Regions from separate parts of the Ectobacillus sp. OTK genome, predicted to be linked through region 1. Evidence: riboswitches for the same ligand, from Rfam matches in the RefSeq annotation. Region 1 holds a riboswitch; the other holds the start of a gene.
The links. A riboswitch is a leader RNA that binds a small molecule or an ion and turns the genes downstream of it on or off. The one in region 1 is predicted to bind cyclic di-GMP.
Positions count from the first base shown of each region.

Region 2: another riboswitch for cyclic di-GMP. It lies ahead of AC6HZ4_RS19300 (ArsR/SmtB family transcription factor); the one in region 1 lies ahead of AC6HZ4_RS26575 (YuzB family protein).

Region 1 covers NZ_AP048547.1:5,376,359-5,380,985, forward strand. Annotated here, with positions in the region: gene AC6HZ4_RS26570 (HD domain-containing protein) at 72-1,379, opposite strand; gene AC6HZ4_RS26575 (YuzB family protein) at 1,691-1,915, opposite strand; cyclic di-GMP riboswitch class I at 2,172-2,260, opposite strand; gene AC6HZ4_RS26580 (RsfA family transcriptional regulator) at 2,586-3,290, shown strand; gene lipL (octanoyl-[GcvH]:protein N-octanoyltransferase) at 3,455-4,291, shown strand; gene pta (phosphate acetyltransferase) at 4,352-4,627, opposite strand, start outside.
Region 2 covers NZ_AP048547.1:3,899,207-3,903,833, forward strand. Annotated here, with positions in the region: gene AC6HZ4_RS19290 (TrkH family potassium uptake protein) at 175-1,530, opposite strand; gene AC6HZ4_RS19295 (MFS transporter) at 1,853-3,010, shown strand; gene AC6HZ4_RS19300 (ArsR/SmtB family transcription factor) at 3,253-3,555, opposite strand; cyclic di-GMP riboswitch class I at 3,761-3,847, opposite strand; gene AC6HZ4_RS19305 (sensor domain-containing protein) at 4,138-4,627, opposite strand, start outside.

The DNA.
Region 1 (4,627 bases):
TTGTATAAAAGTTGAAAAGACCTCACTTGGAGGTCTTTCTTTTTTGCAAACAGGCCTGTCCGCTTTTTTTGCTACCCTTTTCCTTCTAGGATGCTAATAATTTTCTCCTTCACTTTTCCCTTCCGTCCATCCTCGTACAAAGTGTCATATGGATAAAAAAGCTTTTGATCCATGCGTTTTTTGCCTGTAATGGCTTCAACAATGCTTGATTCACGCGACAGCTCGCGCAGCTCGCCGCTTTGCATCAGCAGCATAATCGGCAAACGCTCCTCTTCCTCACCTGTTCGGTAAAAATCATAGGGCAGGTCAGAGGTAGAATCCACAACTAGATAATAATCCGGGTCAATGCCAGCCTTCTTGCATAAGCTGCTTAGCTCCATCCAATTATTTAAGCCGTGATATTTTTCTGTGAAATCTACATATTTAAATAAATTTCGGTTAATAAAACGGCGGCAGAGGTCGCTTAGAATCGTATCTTCTTCCTCCTGCCAAACTTGGAAATAATAGTACATAATATTTTCATCAAGCTTCAAGTAATCTTCAAGCGTAACCTCGTCCTCAAACAGCGAGTAGAAATGAACAGGCTGATGCTTGAATGAGTAATATTGCTTGTGAAGCGCCTTCGCCCGGTGCAAAATTTTTGTTAAAATAACCTCCGCACTGCGTGTGACCGGATGAAAGTACACCTGCCAATACATTTGATAACGGCTCATAATATAATGCTCCACCGCATGCATACCGCTGTACTTAATCACAACCTGATCCCCGTGCGGACGCATGACGCGCAAAATACGCTCCATATCAAAATTTCCGTAGGTGACCCCAGTAAAATAAGCATCGCGAAGCAAATAATCCATTCGGTCTGCATCAATTTGACTGGAAATCATACTAATAGCCAGCTTATTATCAGAGGTTTTCGCAATAACCTCTGCTACCTTTTTCGGGAATTCGCGGTCAACCTCCCGCAGCACTTGATTAATTTCTGTATCGCCAAGAATGATGCGCTGCGTAAAATGCTCATGGTCAAGATGAAACACCTTTTCAAAGGAATGCGAAAATGGCCCGTGTCCAACATCATGTAAAAGTGCAGCGCATAGGCAAAGCAAACGATCTTCAGCGTTCCATGCCGGTCTTCCATCAAACACATTGTCAATCATCCGGCGAATGATTTCATATACACCAAGCGAGTGATTAAATCGGCTGTGCTCCGCCCCATGAAACGTAAAAAATGTTGTACCAAGCTGCCTTACACGGCGCAGCCTTTGGAACTCTGCTGTTCCGATCAAATCCCAAATGATTTGGTCATCCACGTGAACATATTTATGTACAGGATCCTTAAATACCTTTTTTTCATTCATTTTGCCATTGGGATATACCATTTAAGGTACCCCCTTTCTTTACTACTGTCATATATATTATACCGAAGGAATAACAGAATGAGAAAGACCTGCCTATGCATTTTTATTCAATCAGATACAAATAGTATATATAAAGTAAACATTAAGAAAAGCGGACACCGTCCGCCCTGCTCCCGAGGGAGACAGTCCTCTGCACATTGAGGCGCTTTTTGCCTCGGCGGGCAGAGTCCTTTCCCCGCAGCAAACAGGTCATGGGAGCTAGATAGTACCCCTAAAATTACACTTTCTTAACTTATGCAAAAAAGCACTTCCTCTACTGAGAAGTGCTTTCCTTATTTTCCTAGTTTATCCTCAATTTTCTTAATCAATTCAGTTTCATTTGGTGCCGAAACAGGGCGATTATTTACGAACGCAAATGATTTTTTGCGCCCTGGACCACAATACGACTGACAGCCAATTTTCACATCCGCATTCGGATCTACCTTCTTTAACCGCGGAAGTAATGTTTTTAAATTTGTGGCCTGACAATCATCGCACACCCGAAATTCATTTGCCATCCTGCACAATCCTTTCTCAACCTCAAACTTTTCGCATGTATTAGTATGCACCGCTGCATGATTTGCTAAAAGGTATTTTACCGTTCTTTTTGAAATGTTGCAAGCCATCCTGTATGATTCCTTCAGGACAAGGCTATGATCAAGAATAGCCATGTTTCTGCCGCATAACAAAGCAGGCAGCTATATACTGTGTCTGCCTGCTTTGCAATCTTATATTTATCCAAAATATACCATACATGGCATGAGTGTTAAAAAGCATGGCAGCTAGACAGCCATAGAAGAATCTCTTCCTTAGGCTCTAAGCTTTGCGTCCCTGCTTTTCAATCAGGTTTGCCTTTTTCATATCACGTGATATAAAAATGTAGTGGGGTATTCTCCAATAGAGAATGTTATGTAAGCATGGACATATTATAGCTTTTTTTATCAAGAAAGTATATACGCTTTTTCTCATTTACTGTGTATATTTTCTGATGCCAGCTGATCTGAAAAAACTAAACTGAAAGAGAAATAGCATTTTTCAAAAATGGTATTCATTTTTTACTAGGAAATCAAAGTTCTACATTTCAGGAAATAATCTACCATATTTTTGAAAGGTTTGTATAAAACCGTTCATTTCCGTCCATCCTAAAGATAGAAAAGCATTTTAAAAAGGGATTAAGGAGATGACTCTATGAAGATAAGACAAGATGCTTGGACAGAAGAAGATGATTTACTTTTAGCAGAAACAGTATTGCGCCATGTCCGTGAAGGAAGCACACAATTAAACGCATTTGAGGAAGTAGGAGATAAGCTAAATCGCACATCAGCGGCTTGTGGATTTCGCTGGAATGCGGTTGTGCGCTATAACTATGAAAAAGCTTTGCAGGTAGCGAAAAAGCACCGCAAGGAAAAGATGCGTGCAATTGGCGGAGATCACGCAAAGAAAAAGCTGCTGTATACACCCCCGACTCCTGTCGTGCGTACAGTTGATATGGAAGCAGGTGAAATCATAGAAAATACAGTTCTATTAGAAGAGAATTCCTTCACGATGACGGATACTACTGATCTCGATCCGAGAGGAACTAGTTCTCTTACAATGGCAGATGTCATCCGCTTCCTGCAGTCTTTAGGAAACTCAGACGTAAAGGTTACCGCATTGGAACGTGAAAATGAAAGACTAAAAAAAGAAATTGCTGAATATATGCATAAAAATGAAGAGCTAGCAGGCAAAATTGCGAAGCTAGAGCAAGAAGCAACAACGATTCAGGAAGATTACGAAACAATGATGAAGATTATGAATCGGGCCCGTAAGCTCGCCCTCATGGATGAAGAGGAGCGCCCTACAACCAGCTTCCGAATGGACCGAAACGGAAACCTTGAAAAAATTGCAGAATGATAGCCGCAGAGGAGATAGCTATATTGCTATCTTCTTTTTTGTTATAATGACCTAAGAAAAGCTGACGCGGGCCGTTTTGCTATCGTAAGGGATTCCCCTCTAGGCAAGTCGGCAGCTGTCCAATACACTCTATAATCTTATAATATAATAAAGGGGCTACAGGCATGCGTGACTATCGTTCTATTTTATCCCAGCCCCAGTGGCGCATCATTGACCAATCAAGCTTAGGGCCGCAGTTTCAAGCGCTGCAGTCGTTTGCAATGGATGATACATTATGTACAACAGTCGGCAGCGGACTCTCCCCTGCAACAGTGCGCTCTTGGGTTCATCACAATACAATTGTACTCGGCATTCAGGATACAAGACTCCCGTTTTTGCAGGAGGGGATAAGCTTTTTAAAGGAGCAGGGCTGGAATGTGATCGTACGTAACTCAGGAGGCCTTGCGGTTGTGTTGGATGAAGGGGTACTAAACATCTCTCTTATCCTGCGCGAGGCCGATAAAAGCATTGATATTAACCTTGGCTATGATGCAATGCTAGGGCTCATTCAGGAAATGCTTCATGATTATGATGCTGTCATTGAGGCAAAAGAGATTGTTGGCTCTTATTGCCCAGGCAGCTATGATCTAAGCATTGACGGCAAAAAATTTGCCGGCATCTCACAGCGCCGTATTCGCGGCGGAATTGCTGTACAAATTTATCTATGCGCCACAGGCAGCGGCTCAAATCGGGCTGCCCTTATTCGTGATTTTTATCAGCTTGCGCTAAAGGGAGAACAGACAAAGTTTGTCTATCCTGTTATTGTGCCGGATGTAATGGCCTCGCTATCAGAGCTGCTTGGAACGGACATTACCGTCTCTCATTTAATGATGCGCCTGCTGCAAACACTGCAACGCTTTACACCAATACTCTTGCCTTCACAGCTGCAGCCTGAAGAGGCTTCGATGTACGAGCAAAACCTTCATCGAGTGTTGGAGCGAAACAGCAAGGCTCTAGTGTAAGCATACAATGGGATAACAGCAGGATAGCATAAAAAAAAGCCCGATACGGGCTTTTTTCATTTACAGTGCTTGACCTGCAGTAATTAAGGATAGCTTGTATACATCCTCTTCATTACAACCGCGGGATAAATCGTTTACCGGCATATTCAGCCCTTGTAAAACAGGCCCAATTGCCTCAAAATTCCCTAGACGCTGTGCAATTTTGTAGCCGATGTTCCCCGCTTCGAGGCTCGGAAATACAAATACATTTGCATCTCCTTGAATTACAGAACCCGGTGCTTTTTGCTTCGCAACAGATGGTACGAACGCCGCATCAAATTGGAACTCGCCGTCCAA
Region 2 (4,627 bases), 1.5 Mb from region 1:
TCGCCGATTGGCGAGCCGTTATATGAAGACAGGGACATAGCTGCACTTACATTTTATTCTTAAAAATTCCTAATACATCGGATCAGCTTCTAGCTGAAAATTTATACTCTTCTAAAGTGCAAGAAAAACAGGTCAATTTACTGGACCTGTTCACAAGTTCATACATATGCAGACCTACCCAATAATCACCCGTTCCTGCGGATAATGAATATTCTCCTTAACCTCTCTTCCGCGTATCAAAAACAGAAGCGAAAAGATACCAATACGTCCGATAAACATTAATGCAATCAAAAGCATTTTCCCCGCCGTGCTTAACTCCGGCGTAATCCCCAGCGACAAACCTGTTGTACCGAAGGCAGAGCATACTTCAAACACAATAGCAGTTAAGCTAAGTGACGGCTCTGTACTAGCTAGCGCAATGAACGATATGGCGCATAAAAAGACCGCAACTGTCAAAACAATAAACGAGCGATGCACATCAACAGGATGTATTTCCTTCCGAAACACCTTCACCGTAGTTCGTCCTTTTGCATACGCCAAAATGCTCAGCACCACAATCGCAAACGTCGTCGTGCGGATGCCGCTCCCAACACTGCTGGGAGATGCCCCGATAAACATAAGTGCAGCCAGCACAAGATGCGTCGGTGTGGTAAATTCGTTTAAATTCATCGTGACCAGCCCGCCGCTTCGAGTCGACACTCCTTGAAATAATGCATAAAATAATGATTCATGCCATGTCTTATCGGAAAAGTAATGATGACGGTCAAAAAAGTAAATAAAAAATGTCCCAATACCGAGAAGTAAAAAGAAGGTGCTTGTTGTCAGCTTCGTAAACAACGAAAAACGATACGGATTCTTTCCTTTGTATGTTACATACTCTTTAATCTCAACAAGCACAGGAAAGCCAATTGCTCCTAAAATCACTAAAATGATATGAACAGACTGTACGAAATAATCATGTGCATATGGAACCATCGATTCACCAGTAATATCAAAACCGGCATTGGTCGCAGCATTTACAGCAGCAAACAATCCATGCAAATAGGCCTCCTGCCACGTTGGATAATACTGTAGAAAATACGTTCCCAGCACGATTGTCCCAATGAGCTCTATCGTAATAATGATGCGCAGAATTTCCCGCATGAGCTGTACCAGCCCGGAGAAGGTAGAACGATTTTGGTCAATCATAATGAGCTGCCGTTCCTTAAATCCAATTTTCTTCCCCATAATGAGCCAAATAAACGTCCCGAGCGCCATAATGCCAATACCGCCAAACTGGACAATGAAAATTAAAATAAAATAACCGGTTGTACTAAACGTTTCAGCCGTCGAAACAACCGTAAGGCCTGTTACACTCACAGCACTTGCTGCTGTAAATAACGCATCCACTACAGAAAGCTCCACACCCGGATTTCTTGCCGCCGGAATAAGTAAAAGAGCGGTAGAAATCATTACGGCTATGAAATAAAACAACACAATCAGCTGCACTGAAGACAGCTTTTCACTCATAGTCTTTACTTTAAACGTCATATGCAAAAGTCCCTCATTATTTACAAAATCAGTACGTTTTATTATAGCAAAGGGCTGAAAAAAAACAAAAGATACAATTCCATTATCTAAATCAATATACGTACAAACGAATCTAACATTAGCAAAATAATAGATGTTTCAATCAAATAGAGTATTTAATTTATTAAGAATTCACATTATAATTTAACCAAATTGTGGATATTTCAAAAACAACACCTTTACGAAAGCGCTGTCTACTGTTAGATAAAACAGTACCTTCACACAATCCATCCTTTTCTGTTTGTTTCAGGCAGCATTTATCCTATCCAATTGGGGGAATAACATGAGAAATATAAGTACTTTTTACTTCTTTTACTACATCGGCCTGTCAGCATATTCTCCATATTTAAGTATTTATTTCAGCGATAAGGGAATTACACCTGCAGCTATCGGAGGTATTCTGGCTATAGCAGCTATTACCGGTTTAATCGCTCAACCAATCATGGGCATTATAAATGACCGTTTATCTGACAACCGCATTATCTTAATGATTTCAACGATTGCTTCTCCCCTCCTTGCACTCGGATATTATGTATTTGATAGCTATGCTGCTTTAGTCATCATCGCTTGCTTGCTGCCAATTCTACAATCGCCTTCGGGGCCTATTGGCGATGCTATTGCATTGGAAATCGGGCAAAAGGAAGGTTTTTCCTTCGGGAGCGTCCGTTCCTGGGGTGCATTTGGATTTTCGTTAGGCTCATTCCTCACCGGCTTTTTATATGCAAAAATCGGCTATGATAAAAGCTTCTTTTTCTATCTGGCTTGCAGTGCGCTCGTTCTGCTTACATTGCTTCGCTTTCCAAAAGTAAAAAAACAGAAGATGACAATCTCTCTTACAGGACAGGTCAAACAGGTATTTTTTAATAAAGCATTTATGGCCTTTCTGGCTGTCTCCTTTCTATTGACAATGGCAATTGCCATCAATTTTAGCTTTCTTCCCATCTACTTCAAGGAATCGGGCTACAATAAAGGCTGGATTGGCACTGCTTACGCAATAGCAGCAATTATTGAAGTCCCGATGTTTTGGATAGCCGCTAGACTTAACAAAAAAATAGGACGATTTCTCGTCCTATGCATCGCTGGTATTTTGTATGCCGTAAAGTGTATCGTGTTAACCTTGTCTCCGAGCTTATTCGTTGTTCTTTCCATGCAGCTGCTTGATGGTATTTGCTTTGCTCTTTTCACTGCTGCCGCTGTTGAAACTGTACAATCCTTTTCAACAACGAAGACAAGCGCAACGTACCAAACTGTGTTTGCCTCCGTTACCTCTGGACTTGGCAGCATTATCGGAAACTCAGCAGGGGGATTCATCATTGACTATGCCGGTACTGCGTATCTCTACTTTATTTTATTTTTATTTTGCAGCGTGTCTGCCATTTGCTACGGGGCGTTCCATATTACATCTAAAAAATACAGCCGTCCTGTTGAGCAAAGTGTGTAGGCAAACGATCTTAATTATTTCAACGCAGGGGATGCTTCACCCCCCTGCGGCATTTTCCATTTTCTGATTGTTGCTGGATCCACCCATCATCCCATCTAGATCCTATCGTGATTTTGAAGGAATGCATCTCTACTCGCTATGTATAAAGGAATCGACATACAAAAACAAGCTGTAAGAATTCTTCACAGCTTGTTTTTGTACAATAGATTTTCCTAATCGATGCTTTTACTTATCCTTATGTATTATCCTGCAATAAATGACACTTCAAGCAAAGAAATTAGCTCCTTTATACGCTCATCCACCACTTCATAATATACCTCAATTCCTTTTCGATTCGCCTGTACAGTCTGAATGGACTTGAGCTTTCCTAAATGCTGCGACAAAGTAGGCTGCGGTAAATGAAGGTACACATTCAACTGCGTCACGCTTTGTGCACCTTTTTCAATTAATAGCTTAACAATTTGTAAACGGACAGGGTGAGCTATTATTTTTAATTGATTCGCTACCAATTCATAGCGCTTCGTATCGACTTCATAATTAAACATCGAATTCCTCCTCTTTCCTTTCTAGCAAACTAAAAGATCAAAGGCCGTACTACCATGGTATATATTATTATGAAATAACAATTCTATTTGTCATAATTACCCATTATTCTCTCCGGCAAATAAAGGACATGAGTATGTAGTCTCCTGTCCTTTCTGGGTTACATTGTATGTATTATCATGCTGTAGGATGACCAATAAAAAGAACCATGACAACCTGGCAATCATCATGCTTTCGCACCTTAGACCCGTAGCTTTGCATCCTTATCTTTCGATAAGTTTGCCTAAGCCCTTACCTATATAAACACATCTCTTGCATATATGCCAAGGTAAAGGATGAAACATTTACTTTAATATACAAATTATAACATAATTTATTTGAAGCATCCATAAGAAACAAAAAAACAGAATGAATTCTATCACATAAAGCACTCTTTTCCTTTTATGACAGAATTCATTCTGGAGACTGAAGCAGGCCGCTTCCGCTATACATCAAATTAGCTTCTAGCTGGAAATTTACACCTTATTAAAGAATAACAAAGAAAGGATTGGCAAAGCTGCCCGCTTTGCCAATCCTTTCTAGCATTAGGAAATATCCTGTTTTTGCTCCAACTCCACCATATTACAATTCGGAACAAATGGGTTTATTTTCATTTGCAGCAGGAGCTGTTTCAATAAGCCGGCTAAATCTTCGCGTTCCTTTTCATCTATTACAAATTCTAAACCATATCGATAAGTGCCATCACTTAATTCTTCCTTGGAAATAATATACCCACACACAGTAAGAATTTTACTAAAAAGCTGAATCTCAAACTCAAAAATCACATCTGTATGAATAGCAAGCCCAAGATAGGACGAGAAGCTCAATCCATCTGCGCTAAGTTCGTCAACTAACACCTCTGTCTTATCTAAACGAATCTCTTTGCCGTTCATTCGAGTAATTGTCATATATGAGCGAATTGGAAACAGCAGCGAAACATGCAACTGTTTTCGTTTTTGCGCATAGAGATTCACGGTATCTCCTTCATTTGAATGCAGGGCCCCTTTTGCTAACAGCGGAATCAGCTCCGCAAGA